DNA from 2 places in the Streptomyces sp. NPDC087845 genome. Region 1 is predicted to be linked to the other one. Evidence: riboswitches for the same ligand, from Rfam matches in the RefSeq annotation. Region 1 holds a riboswitch; the other holds the start of a gene.

Evidence for each region. Region 1 has a riboswitch for glycine ahead of gcvT (glycine cleavage system aminomethyltransferase GcvT). Riboswitches for the same ligand answer to the same signal wherever they lie in the genome.
Region 2: another riboswitch for glycine. It lies ahead of gcvP (aminomethyl-transferring glycine dehydrogenase); the one in region 1 lies ahead of gcvT (glycine cleavage system aminomethyltransferase GcvT).

The regions. Positions count from the first base shown of each region.
Region 1 covers NZ_JBIUVC010000014.1:6,747-14,062, forward strand. Annotated here, with positions in the region: gene glyA (serine hydroxymethyltransferase) at 1-270, opposite strand, end outside; gene gcvH (glycine cleavage system protein GcvH) at 290-667, opposite strand; gene gcvT (glycine cleavage system aminomethyltransferase GcvT) at 760-1,887, opposite strand; glycine riboswitch at 2,029-2,126, opposite strand; gene ACIOMQ_RS30045 (AAA family ATPase) at 2,286-2,984, shown strand; gene ACIOMQ_RS30050 (enhanced serine sensitivity protein SseB) at 3,021-3,791, shown strand; gene ACIOMQ_RS30055 (enhanced serine sensitivity protein SseB C-terminal domain-containing protein) at 3,973-4,752, shown strand; gene ACIOMQ_RS30060 (ABC transporter permease) at 5,298-6,302, shown strand; gene ACIOMQ_RS30065 (ABC transporter substrate-binding protein) at 6,398-7,316, shown strand, end outside.
Region 2 covers NZ_JBIUVC010000027.1:7,497-14,812, forward strand. Annotated here, with positions in the region: gene ACIOMQ_RS38065 (bifunctional nuclease family protein) at 1-324, shown strand, start outside; gene ACIOMQ_RS38070 (MerR family transcriptional regulator) at 493-1,110, shown strand; gene ACIOMQ_RS38075 (DNA polymerase IV) at 1,168-2,628, shown strand; gene ACIOMQ_RS38080 (PRC-barrel domain-containing protein) at 2,553-2,921, opposite strand; glycine riboswitch at 3,035-3,131, shown strand; gene gcvP (aminomethyl-transferring glycine dehydrogenase) at 3,326-6,211, shown strand; gene ACIOMQ_RS38090 (DUF5999 family protein) at 6,299-6,505, opposite strand; gene ACIOMQ_RS38095 (hypothetical protein) at 6,858-7,316, opposite strand, start outside.

The sequences.
Region 1 (7,316 bases):
GGCCTCGGCGCCGAACAGCGCCTTGATGCGGTCGATGGCGATCTGCTCGACGACGTCGACGTGCTCGCAACCGCCGTAGTAGCGGCGGCCGGGGTAGCCCTCGGCGTACTTGTTGGTGAGGACGGAGCCCTGGGCCTCCATGACCGCGACCGGAGCGAAGTTCTCCGAGGCGATCATTTCGAGGGTGGACTGCTGGCGGTGGAGCTCGGCGTCGACAGCGGCGGCGACGTCCGGGTCCAGCTCGTGGAGGGATGAGTTGAGAAGCGACATCAGGTGGTCCCTTGGGGTCTCAGTTGCCGGAGAACTCGGAGTACTCGTCGGCGGAGAGCAGGTCCTTCGGCTCCTCCGCCACACGTACCTTGAACAGCCAGCCGCCCTCGAACGGAGCGGAGTTCACCAGCGACGGATCGTCCACGACGTCCTGGTTCGCGGCGGTGACCTCACCGGTCACCGGCGAGTACAGGTCGCTCACCGACTTGGTCGACTCCAGCTCGCCGCAGGTCTCGCCCGCGGTCACCGTGTCACCGACCTCGGGGAGCTGGGCGTAGACGACATCGCCGAGGGCGTTGGCCGCGTACTCGGTGATACCGATCGTGGCCACACCGTCCTCGACGGCCGACAGCCACTCGTGCTCCTTGCTGTAACGCAGCTGCTGGGGGTTGCTCATGACCTGAATTCTCCTGTACGCGGGGGAGTGCTGATGAACGGTGGTCTTACGGTGTGAGACGCGACTGCGTCACTTCTTCGGGAGCGCCGACGTCACTTCTGGCGCTTGTAGAACGGCAGCGCCACGACCTCGTACGGCTCGTGGCTGCCCCGGATGTCCACTCCGATGCCTGCGGTACCGGGCGTGGCGTGCGCGGCGTCCACGTACGCGATGGCGATCGGCTTGCCCAGGGTCGGCGAGGGGGCGCCCGAGGTGACCTCGCCGACGACCTCGCTGCCGGTCCCGCCCACGGCGACGACGGAGAAACCGGCGCGGGGCACGCGGCGGCCCTCGGCGATCAGTCCGACCAGCTTGCGGGGCGGGGCGGTCTCGGCACGCTCGGCGGCGGCCTCAAGCGCCTTGCGGCCGACGAAGTCGCCCTCCTTCTCGAACTTCACGACGCGGCCGAGACCGGCGTCGAACGGGGTCAGCTCGGTGGTCAGCTCGTGCCCGTAGAGCGGCATGCCGGCCTCCAGGCGCAGCGTGTCGCGGCAGGAGAGCCCGCACGGGATCAGGCCGCGGGAGGCGCCCGCCTCGGTGAGGGCCTTCCACAGCTGCTCGGCGTGGACGGGGGCGACGAACAGCTCGAAGCCGTCCTCGCCGGTGTAGCCGGTGCGGGCGATCAGCGCGGGGACACCGGCGACCGTGCCGGGCAGGCCGGCGTAGTACTTCAGCCCGTCCAGGTCGGCGTCGGTGACGGCGGCCAGGATGGCGGGGGACTCGGGGCCCTGGACGGCGAGCAGTGCGTACGCGTCGCGGTCGTCGCGTACGCCGGCGTCGAAGCCGCCGGCCCGCGCGGTCAGCGCGTCCAGCACGATCTGGGCGTTGCCGGCGTTGGCGACGACCATGTACTCGTCGTCACCCAGCCGGTAGACGATCAGGTCGTCCAGGATGCCGCCGTCCTCGGCGCAGATCATCGTGTAGCGGGCGCGGCCCACGGCGACGGTGCCGATGTTGCCGACCAGCGCGTAGTTGAGGAAGGCCGCGGCCTCGGGGCCGGTGACGGTGATCTCGCCCATGTGCGACAGGTCGAAGAGGCCGGCCCTGGTGCGGACCGCGTTGTGCTCGTCGCGCTCGCTGCCGTACCGCAGGGGCATGTCCCAGCCCGCGAAGTCGGTCATGGTCGCGCCCAGCGAACGGTGCAGGGCATCGAGGGCGGTGAGACGGGGGGCGGTGCTCATGGATATGGCTCCCAGGGCATGACGACGAGGACAGTCCCTCCCCATCTGTCATCGGAACCTGAGAGGTTCGCCGAGAGCCCCCTGAGGGGTTCGGCTTGCACCTTGGGTGGGGCCGCGGAGCGGCCCGCTTTTCAGATCTGCCTCATCCACGCGGTACGGGGCCTGAGAGATTCAAGGGAGGAACTTGCTCCTTCGGCGCCCGGCACAGGTAGTCACCGGAACTCTCCCGCGCGGATTCAAGCGGCCTTTATGCAGTTGGCCGGGTCATCATCGCACGCATCGCGCCGGAGTGGGGCCCCGGTCCCTCACGGGAATCTGCGGCGTGGACGGTTGTGCCGCATTACCTTTTCTTTACACTTCAGGGGCATGTGTGGGGTGACCAGACAGGGGGAGGGGCGATGACGTTGCAGCGGTACGCGACGACCGCGGGGGTCGCGCACGGCGCGATGCCCGCACAACCGGGGGCGCCGGCCGCCGATGCGCTCGGCCCGCCCGCGCCCGTGGTGCGGGACCTCCGGGACCGGGCCGGGCGCAGCCCGCGCAGCCTGCACTTCGGGGCGGGTGACCTGGTGGTGGTCTCCGGGCTGCCCGGCAGCGGCAAATCGACGCTCATCCGGCGGGCGGTGACGACGGCCCGCGCCATCGACTCCCAGGACACCCGGGACCACTGGGCGCGGATCGTGCCCCGGTTACTCCCGTACGCCCTCTACCGCCCCCTCGTCCGCGCCGCCCACTACGGGGGGCTGTGGCGGGTGCTGCGCTCCGGCGAGTCCGTCGTCGTCCACGACTGCGGAACCCAGGCGTGGGTACGCGGCTGGCTGGCCCGTGCGGCGCGGCGCCGGGGCCGGGTGCTCCACCTCGTCCTGCTCGACGTCACGCCGCAGACGGCGAGGGAGGGCCAGCGGGAGCGCGGGCGCGGCGTCTCCGGGTACGCGTTCGCCCGGCACCGCAGGGCGGTGGGAAGGCTGCTCCGGGACACCGAGACCGGCCTGCTGCCGCCGGGGTGCGCCTCGGCGGTGCTGCTGGACCGCGAGGCGGCGGGTCTGCTGACCCGGATCGGGTTCGCGGACCCGCGGGGCCCGGGAGCCGGACGTTAACCTTCTGCCGGAAGGCTCGGGCAAGAAGGGGAAGCAGTGGACATTCCGGCACAGGGCCAGTCCCATCCGCAGGGCGGATGGCCCGCCAATGAGCTCGAAGAGGTGCTGATGGCCTCGGTGGGCAGCCCGGAGGCGGGCGGACGGCTCGTCGAGGTGCTCGGGCGCAGCCACGTCTGGGTGCCCCTGCCCAACGGCGGCGGACCCGATTCCCCCGACCTGGACCTGCCGACGCTGGAGATCGAGGGCGCCGCGTACGTTCCCGTGTTCAGCTCCGAGCAGCAGTTCCTCAGCTGTGTCGGCGCCGCCATGTCCTTCACCGTCGCGCCCGCCCGCGAGTTCGCCCGCGGACTGCCCCCGCAGCTCGGTATGGCGGTGAACCCGGGCGGCGCCGTCGGGACGCCGCTGCCGCCGCCCGCCGTGGCCGAGCTCTGCCGCGGCGGACGCACCCCGCTGGACGGACCGGCCGGCGGAGGCAGGGTCCGGCTGTACGAGCCGGACTGGAAGGAGGAGCCCGTCGACTTCCTCGCCGCGGCGGCCGGCGAATTCGAGGAGAGCGCTGTCGTGCTCACCGCCCGCCGGACCCTGGCCAGCATCGAGGGCGGCGAGCCCGTCCTCTTCATCGGTGTCGAGCTCTCCACCTGGGAGGGCGCCGGGCGCAACGCCCCGATGGACGCCCTCGGCCGTGCGCTCGGCCGCGTCGAGGTGCCGTGGTCGGTCAACCTGGTCCTGCTCGATGTGGCGCAGGACCCGGTCGCCGACTGGATGCGGGAGAGGATCCGGCCGTTCTACTGCCGCGCGGACGGGTAGCGCCCGGCACGGTGCCCGCGGACCGCTCCGGAGTGGATCACCGCGTCGGCCCGAGGCGTCAAGTCGGTGTCAGGACCGGCGCATAAGCTGGTTTGATGGCATGGTGCCACGGCACCATGCCGCACCCGTGTGCCCCGGGAGCGGCGGGCCGACACAGTGGATCGAAGAGGGGCGGGACCAGGTGAGTGCGTCAGGCACCGCGGCGGCCGGGCAGGTCGAGCACATGCTGCGCCAAGTGACGCCCGGGCGCTACGACGCGTACGAGGCGCTGCTGCAGGCCCTCGCGAACGGCCGGATCTGGATGCTCCTCTGGCACGGCCAGGCGGGCTCGCCCGACGCCCAGTACGGGAACATGGAGGTCGACGGCCTCGGCTACGCCCCCTGTGTGACGTCCGCCCAGGAGCTCTCGGCCAGCGGCTGGAACCGGGCCCACGAGCTGGTCACCGGCCGCGACATCGCCCGCGCCCTCTTCCCGGACCGCTGGGGCATCTGGCTCAACCCGCACGCCCCGGGCGGCGGCGTGGGCATCCCCTGGCTGGACCTGCGCCGGATCGCCACCGGTCTCGACCGGATGCCCGCGGGCCCGCTCCGGCTCACCGAGCCCGCCATCGAGATCCCGCAGTTCTACGCCCTGCTCACGCAGAACGCCCATCACACCCCCGCGATCCGTTCGCTGCGCCGCGCCTGGGTGCAGCCCGCGCTGGGCGTCCCGTATCTCGCCATCGGCCTCGATCTCTACGACACGAGCCAGACCTCCGTCGACGCGGTGCGGGCGATGATGCAGCAGTCGATCGGCGCGGTCCCGGACGGGCTGCCCGTCTCCACGGTCGCGATGTCCGACGAGTACGACCCCGTCGCGATGTGGCTGCGCGCCAACACCCGCCCGTTCTACGACCGTGAGGCCCACGCCCCGGCGGCGCCGGTGGCCGGCTACGGCTACCCGCCGCAGGGCGCGTACTGAGCCTGCCGGCAGCGCAGTTGTACGTACCGGAGCCTCCCGGCAGGCATGCGTCCGCCCCTCGCGCCCGGAATGCAGGTGTACGTGCCGGGTGTGCAGGGAATGCATGCGTACGGTCCTGATTCCCGGAACGCAACGTACTCGTCCGGCACCAACTCCCCGAATTCCGGACCGCTTTCCCGACACCTACCGCGCGGCCGCGCTCCCGCGCGCTTCCCGGACCCCTGCGCGGTTCCGCTCCCCATGTCCGGGATCTCCGTGCTGGGGATGTCTGATGGTGAATGCGGGGTGAATCTGTCCGCATGCCCTCTTCCACCTCAACTGACCAGTGTTCGGCGGGCGTTCACATCCGTCCGGATAACGGAACACCCCTGACCGCATCACGGTTAGGCATCCATTCGCCTGACGGTATGGCTACCTCGCGCAACAGCAATGAAGACTCCCGCAGCAAGGGCGTCCTGCCGCCTCCGTGTACGACTGACTGATCCGCGCCGCCACAGCGGCCAGTTCGGCCCGGCCACCGCCGGTTGAGAGGGGTCCTTGCCACGATGACGGCACCATTGCACGAGCCGACCACGGAAGCGGACCCGATCGCGACCGGCGGTCCCGCAGCCGACTCCGGGGCGAAGAAGGTCGAGGGGCGCTCCCTCAAGCAGATCGCCTGGAACCGCCTCAAGCAGGACAAGGTCGCTCTGACGGGTGGCATCGTTGTCCTCGTCCTGATCGTGGTGGCGGTCTTCGCGCCCCTCATCGTGGGCCTGCTGGGGCACCCGCCGAACGACTTCCACCAGGACAAGCTCGACCCGCTGACCAATCTCCCCACCGGCTCCCTCGGCGGCGTGAGCGGCGACTTCCTCTTCGGCGTCGAGCCCAACAAGGGGCGCGACATCTTCAGCCGGATCGTCTACGGCGCCCGGATCTCGCTGCTCGTGGCGTTCCTGGCGGCCCTGGTCGCGGTGGCGCTCGGCACGCTCTTCGGGATCATCGCCGGCTACTTCGGCGGCTGGGTGGACGCGGTGATCAGCCGGGTCATGGACGTGCTGCTGTCCTTCCCGCAGCTCCTCTTCATCATCTCCCTCGTCTCGGTCCTCCCCGACGACCTGCTCGGCCTCACCGGCAGCGGGGTGCGCATCGCCGTACTCGTCGCCGTCATCGGCTTCTTCGGCTGGCCGTACGTGGGACGCATCGTCCGGGGCCAGACGCTCTCGCTGCGTGAGCGCGAGTACGTGGAGGCGGCGCGCAGTCTCGGCGGCGGGCGGGGGCACATCCTCTTCCGCGAGCTGCTGCCGAACCTGGTGGCGCCGATCACCGTCTACGCGACGCTCATGATCCCCACCAACATCCTCACCGAAGCGGCCCTCAGCTTCCTCGGCGCGGGTGTGCGGCCGCCCACGGCCTCCTGGGGCGGCATGCTGCGCGACGCCCTGGAGACGTACGAGCACGACCCGATGTTCATGGTCTTTCCCGGCGTGACGATCTTCATCACCGTACTGGCCTTCAACCTCTTCGGGGACGGGCTGCGCGACGCCCTGGACCCCAAGGGGACCCGATAGCCCACGACTTGCCCCTGCCGCACTGTCAGGTGGCTCTTCCCATGGTTCTCCGGCAAGCAACGGCCTGGGACCGCGATCTCGGAGGTTACGAGAAAATGTCCACAGTTACCTCGAAACGACGGCTCACCGCTGGTGCGGCCCTCGTGGTCGCGGCGCTGATGACCACCACGGCGTGCGGCGGCGGCGACGGCGACAGTGGCGACGGCAAGTCGAAGGCCGCCGGGTTCAACGCGGCGTTCAACAAGGTCGCCAACCCGTCCACCAAAAAGGGTGGAACGCTGAAGATGGTCGGCAAGCAGGACCTCGACTCCGCCGACCCCCAGCGTGCCTACTACGGCATGGCCTGGGACTTCATGCGCTTCTACACCCGCCAGCTGGTCACGTACGACACCAAGCCCGGTGCCGCCTCCACCAAGCTGGTCGGCGACCTCGCCACCGGTCCCGGTGTGATCTCGGACGGCGGCAAGACGTACACGTACAAGCTGCGCCCCGGCATCACCTGGGAGGACGGCTCCAAGCTGACCTCCAAGGACGTCAAGTACGGCATCGAGCGCATCTGGGCGACGGACACCATCACCGGTGGGCCGCAGTACCTGAAGCAGACGCTGGACCCCAAGGGCGAGTACAAGGGCCCCTACAAGGACTCGTCGCCGGACAAGCTCGGTCTGAAGGCGATCGAGACGCCGGACGACAGCACCGTCATCTTCAAGCTGCCCAAGCCCAACGGTGACTTCGAGCAGTTCCTCGCCATGCCGTCCGGCACGCCCGTGAAGGCGTCGGAGGACAGCAAGGCGAAGTACACCCAGCGGCCGTTCTCCTCGGGCCCGTACAAGTTCGAGTCGTACAAGCCGGGCAAGAACATCGTCCTCGTCCGCAACGACAAGTGGCAGAAGTCCTCGGACCCGGTGCGCGCCGCGCTCCCGGACAAGATCACCGTGACGATCTCCGCCAACCTGGAGGAGAACGACAAGAAGCTGATGGAGGGCGACTACGACGTCGACCTCAACGGCACCG
Region 2 (7,316 bases), on a different contig from region 1:
GCTCCGGCCAGGCCGCTGACCCATGATCTCTTCAAGGACGTGCTCGAGGCCGTCGGCCAGGAGCTCACCGAGGTCCGCATCACGGACCTGCGGGAAGGGGTCTTCTACGCGGAGCTGGTCTTCGCCAGCGGGGTGGAGGTGAGCGCGCGGCCGTCCGACGCCATAGCGCTCGCGCTGCGCACCGGAACGCCGATCTACGGCAGTGACGGGGTGCTCGACGATGCGGGCATCGCCATCCCCGACGAGCAGGAGGACGAGGTGGAGAAGTTCCGCGAGTTCCTCGATCAGATCTCACCGGAGGACTTCGGTACCAACAGTCAGTGACCGTTCTACGGGGACGCCGTCAGCGCATTCGACAAGCCTTTCCCGCTCACGAGTCACGGGAAACCACCCTCAGGGTGATTATCACTCGGCGTGCCGAGTGTGGCGATCGTTGACGCACCCCGAGTGACTGCCTACCTTCGAGATGGCAGGTCAAGGACGGAGGTCGGCGTGAGAAGCAGCGGCGACGGTACGGCAGCGGGTGGGCCGTATCCGCAGCAGGGGAGTACAGCCGACCACACCATCAGGCAACCGGTTCAACCGGCGGCGGTGGCGGGGGGCGGCGTGGCATCGGCCAACGACATCGGATATCGCGGGCCGACGGCTTGCGCGGCTGCGGGGATCACCTATCGGCAGCTCGACTACTGGGCGCGCACGGGGCTGGTCGAGCCGAGCGTCCGTCCGGCCTACGGCTCGGGCACACAGCGGCTCTACAGCTTCCGGGACGTCGTCCTGCTGAAGATCGTGAAGCGCTTCCTGGACACGGGCGTCGCTCTGCAGAACATCCGCACCACGGTTCAGCACCTGCGGGCCCGCGGTTTCCAGGATCTTGAGCGGATGACGCTGATGAGCGACGGGGCGACGGTCTACGAGTGCTCCTCGCCGGACGAGGTCGTCAATCTGCTCCAGGGCGGCCAGGGAGTCTTCGGCATCGCCGTGGGCGTGGTGTGGCAGGACGTCGACGTCGCGCTGTCGCAGCTGCACGGTGAACGCGTGGACACCGGCGAGACACTGATCGGGAACAACCCCGCCGATGAGCTCGCGCGGCGGCGCAACCGCGCCGGCTGACCGGGACGGCGAGCCGGGCGGGGCCATTGTCAGTGCCATGGGGCAGCATCGGTTGATGTGAGAGCCGCGCCCACCATCCTGCATCTGGACATGGATGCCTTCTACGCCTCTGCCGAGCAGGCGGCGAAGCCCAGCCTGCGCGGAAAACCGGTCGTGGTGGGCGGGCTGGGGCCGCGCGGAGTCGTCGCCACCGCGTCGTACGAGGCACGGCGCTTCGGGGTCCACTCGGCGATGCCCATGGCGCAGGCCAGGCGGCTCGCCCCCAACGCGGCCTACCTGGTGCCCCGTTTCCTGCTGTACCGGACGGTCAGCGACCAGGTGATGGAGCTCCTGGGGCGGCTCTCCCCGCTGGTGGAGCCGCTCAGCCTGGACGAGGCGTTCGTGGACCTGGAAGCCGGCGGGGCGGCCGACGACACGGCTTCCGCGCTGGAGATCGGTGAGCAGCTGCGTACGGCCATCAAGGCGGTCACCGGGCTCACGGGTTCGGTCGGGCTGGCCGGCTCCAAGATGCTGGCCAAGATCGCTTCGGAGCAGGCGAAGCCGGACGGGCTGGTGCTCATCGAACCGGGCACGGAGCGGGAACTGCTCGCGCCGATGCCGGTACGGATCCTCCCCGGCGTCGGGCCCGCGACGGCGGACCATCTGCGCCGTGCCGGGATGACGACGGTCGACGACCTGGCCGAGGCGGGGGAGGCGGAGCTCGTACGCCTGCTGGGAAAGGCGCACGGCGGCTCTCTCCACCGTATGGCGCTCGGGTACGACGACCGGCCCGTGGTCGCGGAGCGGGACGCGAAATCGGTGTCCGTCGAGGACACCTTCGACGCGGACCTGCACGACCGGGTGCGGGTCCGGACGGAGGTGGAGCGGCTGGCCGACCGATGCGTCCAGCGGCTGCGGGGCGCGGGGCGGTCCGGGCGGACGGTGGTGCTCAAGGTGCGCCGGTACGACTTCTCCACCCTTACGAGGTCCGAGACGCTCCGTGGACCCACGGACGACCCCACCGTGGTCCGGGAGGCCGCCGCACGGCTCCTGGAGGCTGTGGACACCACTGGAGGCGTACGGCTCCTGGGCGTGGGCGTCACGGGGCTCACCGACTACACGCAGGAGGACCTCTTCGCGCAGGCCGCCGGTGAGCGCGCCGCGGCCGGGGAAGCGGCCGAAGAGACGACGGAGGCGGGTGACGAAGGGGACGAGCCGGCGGGCGGTGCGCGGGAGGAGACCCCGGAGACCTCCGAACAGCTCGCCGCGCGGCGCTGGCCCGCAGGACACGACGTGCGTCATGAGGTCTACGGCCACGGCTGGGTGCAGGGCAGCGGCGTCGGCCGGGTGACGGTGCGGTTCGAGGAGCCCGAGTCGGCGCCCGGCCGAGTGCGTACGTTCCGGATCGACGACGCGGAGCTGCAACCGGCCGATCCGCTGCCGCTGGTGCGGAATCCGGCGGACTACTCGTCCTGGCCGGCCAGTCTGCCGAAGTCCCTGTCCGGGCCGGTCTCCTCGGGCGGGGAGTCCAGACCGTAGTGCCGGTAGAGCTGGAGCTCCTGTTCCGGTGAGAGATGACGGCCGACGCCGAAGTCGGGTGCGTCCTTGATCAGCGCGCGGTCGAAGGGGACGCGGAGCGAGTCCTCCACGAACTCGCTGGGTTCCAGTGGGACGAACGCGTCCCGGCTGAAGAGTCCGGTGCGTACGGCCGCCCACTCGGGCACACCGGTCGCGTCGTCGAGGTACACCTCGTCCACGGTTCCGATCTTGGTGCCCTTGCGGTCGAAGGCCTTGCGGCCGATCAGGCTGCGCGGATCGATGTCGGTCTGCACGGTCCCTCCCACTCGTCGGGGCTACTCCACAAGCTCTACAGAAGTGCAGATCCGGGGGGTTGGCCACTCGAGAATTCCGCCACGAACCCCGCTGGTAGGCTGGTGACGGCTGCTGACCCCGTGCGGGAGAGTCCTCCGGAGGCAATCCGGAGGCGCCGAAGGAGCAAATCCTCCCCGGAATCTCTCAGGCCCCCGTACCGCACGGACGAGGTCACTCTGGAAAGCAGGGCGGGTTCCGTGCGGCCGAGTGCCGGTACGGTTCCCCTCCTCACCGACGGTGAAAGCCGGTACGCCGCAAGGCGCGCCGGTGAAGCTCTCAGGTCGAGATGACAGAGGGGGAGGCCGTTCGGGCACCCGCGCCGTGGTGCCCCTCGCAGGTCGTGACAGACCAGGAGGCCTCCACCATGACCCCCCGTCGCACTCCGCTCTCCCAGCTGGAGCAGGGCATTCCATTCGAACAGCGCCACATCGGTCCCGATGCCGAGGCGCAGTCGAAGATGCTCGCCCAGGTCGGTTACGGCTCGCTGGACGAGCTGACCGCGGCCGCGGTGCCCGATGTCATCAAGAGCGCGGAGGCGCTCCGGCTGCCGACCGCCCGCACCGAGGCCGAGGTCCTCGCCGAGCTGCGTGCGCTGGCCGACCGCAACCAGGTGCTGGCCCCGATGATCGGGCTCGGCTACTACGGCACCTTCACCCCGCCGGTGATCCTCCGCAACGTCATGGAGAACCCCGCCTGGTACACGGCCTACACGCCGTACCAGCCGGAGATCTCGCAGGGCCGTCTGGAGGCGCTGCTCAACTTCCAGACGATGGTCGCCGAACTGACCGGGCTGCCCACCTCCGGTGCCTCCCTGCTCGACGAGGGCACCGCGGCCGCCGAGGCCATGGCGCTCTCGCGGCGTGTCGGCAAGGTGAAGAACGGCGTCTTCCTGGTCGACGCCGACACCCTGCCGCAGACGATCGCCGTCATCGAGACCCGTGCCGAGCCGTCCGGTGTCGAGGTCGTCGTCGCAGACCTCTCCGACGGCATTCCCGCAGAGGTCGCCGAGCGCGGTGTCTTCGGTGTCCTGGTGCAGTACCCGGGCGCCTCCGGGGCCGTGCGCAACATCCGGCCCGTCGTCGAGCAGGCCCACGAGCTCGGCGCGATCGTCACGGTCGCAGCCGACCTGCTGGCCCTGACCCTGCTCACCTCGCCGGGCGACCTGGGCGCGGACATCGCGGTCGGCACCACGCAGCGTTTCGGTGTGCCGATGGGCTTCGGCGGACCGCACGCCGGCTTCATGGCCGTGCGCGAGAAGTTCGCCCGCAGCCTGCCCGGCCGCCTCGTCGGCGTCTCCGTCGACGCGGACGGCAACAAGGCCTACCGGCTGGCGCTGCAGACCCGCGAGCAGCACATCCGCCGGGAGAAGGCCACCAGCAACATCTGCACCGCTCAGGTGCTGCTCGCCGTCATGGCCGGGATGTACGCCGTCTACCACGGCCCGGACGGGCTGCGGACGATCGCCCGGCGCACCCACCGCTACGCGACGATCCTGGCCGAGGGCCTGCGCGCCGCCGGCATCGACGTCGTGACCGGTACCTACTTCGACACCCTCACCGTGCGCGTCCCGGGGAAGGCCGCCGACGTCGTCGCCGACGCCCGCGGGCGCGGTGTCAACCTGCGGCTCGTCGACGCCGACCTGGTCTCCCTCGCCTGCGACGAGACCACCACGAGGGCGCAGATCGCCGCCGTCTGGGCCGCGTTCGGCGCCGACGGGGACATCGAGGCGCTGGACGCCGCGGCTGCCGACGTGCTGCCCGAGGCTCTGCTGCGCACCGACGAGATCCTCGTCCACCCGGTCTTCCACCAGCACCGCTCCGAGACGGCCATGCTGCGCTACCTGCGCAAGCTCGCCGACCGGGACTACGCCCTGGACCGCGGCATGATCCCGCTCGGCTCCTGCACCATGAAGCTGAACGCGACCACCGAGATGGAGTCGATCACCTGGCCCGAGTTCGGCGCGCTGCACCCCTTCGCGCCGGCCGAGCAGGCGCAGGGCTTCCTCACCCTCATCCGTGAGCTGGAGGAGCGCCTCGCCGAGGTCACCGGCTACGACGCCGTCTCGATCCAGCCGAACGCCGGCTCGCAGGGCGAGTTCGCCGGCCTCCTGGCGGTACGGGCGTACCACCGGGCCAACGGTGACGATCAGCGGACCGTCTGCCTCATCCCGTCCTCCGCGCACGGCACCAACGCCGCCAGCGCCGTGATGGCCGGCATGAAGGTCGTCGTGGTGAAGACGGCCGACGACGGCGAGGTCGACATAGAGGACCTCCGCGCCAAGATCGAGAAGCACCGCGACGAGCTCGCCGTGCTGATGATCACGTACCCGTCGACGCACGGTGTGTTCGAGGAGCACGTCGCCGACATCTGTGCCGAGGTGCACGACGCCGGCGGCCAGGTGTACGTCGACGGCGCCAACCTCAACGCGCTGGTCGGGCTCGCCAAGCCGGGCCGGTTCGGTGGCGACGTCTCGCACCTGAACCTGCACAAGACCTTCTGCATTCCGCACGGCGGCGGCGGCCCCGGCGTCGGCCCGGTCGGCGTGCGCGCGCACCTCGCGCCGTACCTGCCGAACCACCCGCTGCAGCCCGCAGCGGGCCCCCGGACCGGTGTCGGGCCGATCTCGGCCGCGCCGTGGGGCTCGGCGGGCATTCTCCCCATCTCCTGGGCGTACGTACGCCTGATGGGCGGTGAGGGCCTGAAGCGTGCGACGCAGGTCGCCGTGCTCGCGGCCAACTACATCGCCAAGCGTCTCGAACCGCACTACCCGATCCTGTACAACGGCCCGGCCGGGCTGGTCGCGCACGAGTGCATCGTGGACCTGCGGCCGATCTCCAAGGCCACCGGTGTCAGCGTCGACGACATCGCCAAGCGCCTGATCGACTACGGATTCCACTCGCCGACCATGTCGTTCCCGGTCGCCGGAACGCTGATGATCGAGCCGACCGAGAGCGAGAACCTCGCGGAGCTCGACCGCTTCTGCGACACGATGATCGCCATTCGCGGCGAGGTCGAGAAGGTGGCCTCCGGCGAGTGGAGCACGGACGACAACCCGCTGAGCAACGCCCCGCACACCGCGGCGATGCTGGGCGGGGAGTGGAAGCACGACTACAGCCGCGAGGTGGCGGTCTTCCCGGCCGGTGTCTCGGCCGCCGACAAGTACTGGCCGCCGGTGCGCCGGATCGACGGTGCCTTCGGTGACCGCAACCTCGTCTGCTCCTGCCCTCCGCTGGACGAGTACGACAACTGAGTCATGAGCGGCAGGGCGTGACGCGGACATGCGTCGGGGCCGGTGCGGAGAAGTCTCCGGGCCGGCCCCAGTCCGTTCGGGCCGGGGTCAGGCGGCCTTCACCACCCGGCCGGTCTCCAGCGGCCGGTGCGGGGCGATGATCTGCCCGTCCGGGAGCAGCTCACCGGTGTCCTCGAAGAGCAGGACGCCGTTGCACAGCAGGCTCCAGCCCTGCTCCGGGTGGTGGGCCGTCAGGCGGGCGGCCTCCCGGTCGGCTGAGTCGGCGGTCGGGCATGGTGGCTGATGCTGGCACATGGGTGGGTTCTTTCGCTGCGTTGTAGTGAATGTCCTGCGGCTTGACGAAGTGTTCACGGCCGCCCCCCGTATCGATCGGTCCGGTCCCAGTGTTGCCCTACGGGCGTCAATCCGCAGGGATTTCGCGGCAGCACTTCTTCTTACTCCGAGGACGCGTCACCCGGCCGGACGGTTCAGCGCAACTGCACTGTCACTTCGGGTGGTTCGGGGTGACCGGACTGGGCTAGTCCGGATGGGGCGGGATGCGCCCCCCCCGCGCGCTGCGGCGCGCATCTCGGTCCCGCGCAGCGCTGTGCCCCGCCACGGAAGACGGTGGCGGGGCACAGCGCGGTGGTGCGGGGTGCGGTCGCTGTCAGGCGGGTGATCCGAGCAGGGGACCGGGGCCCGGGGTGATGCGCAGCGTCATCACGCGGAGCAGGTCGGCCACCCGGTGCGGGCGATGGGCCGCGATGCCCGGCGGGGCGGGAGCCAGTGGTACGAGGAGATCGGCGGGGGCGAGTGCCCCGCCGGCCGGGTCGGCATCGGCGTCGGAGTGCAGCCACAGGGCCAGCATGTAGAGCTCCGGAATGGACAGCAGCCGTGGCTGGTAGTGAGAGGTCACCGTCTCTGCCTGGCGCAGGGCGAGTTCGGTCGAGGCGACGTAAGGACCCTCGAAGAAGTGCGAGAAGGCCCAGCCGTCCGGAGTGAGCATGGTGTCCGCCGCGGCGACTGCCTGCTCCGAGCCGCGGATCACGAACCGCCACGCGGCGAGCCGGGTGGCGGGTGCGAGCCCGCTCGGGCCGATCCGCTCCATTGCATGGACGGGGAGCGG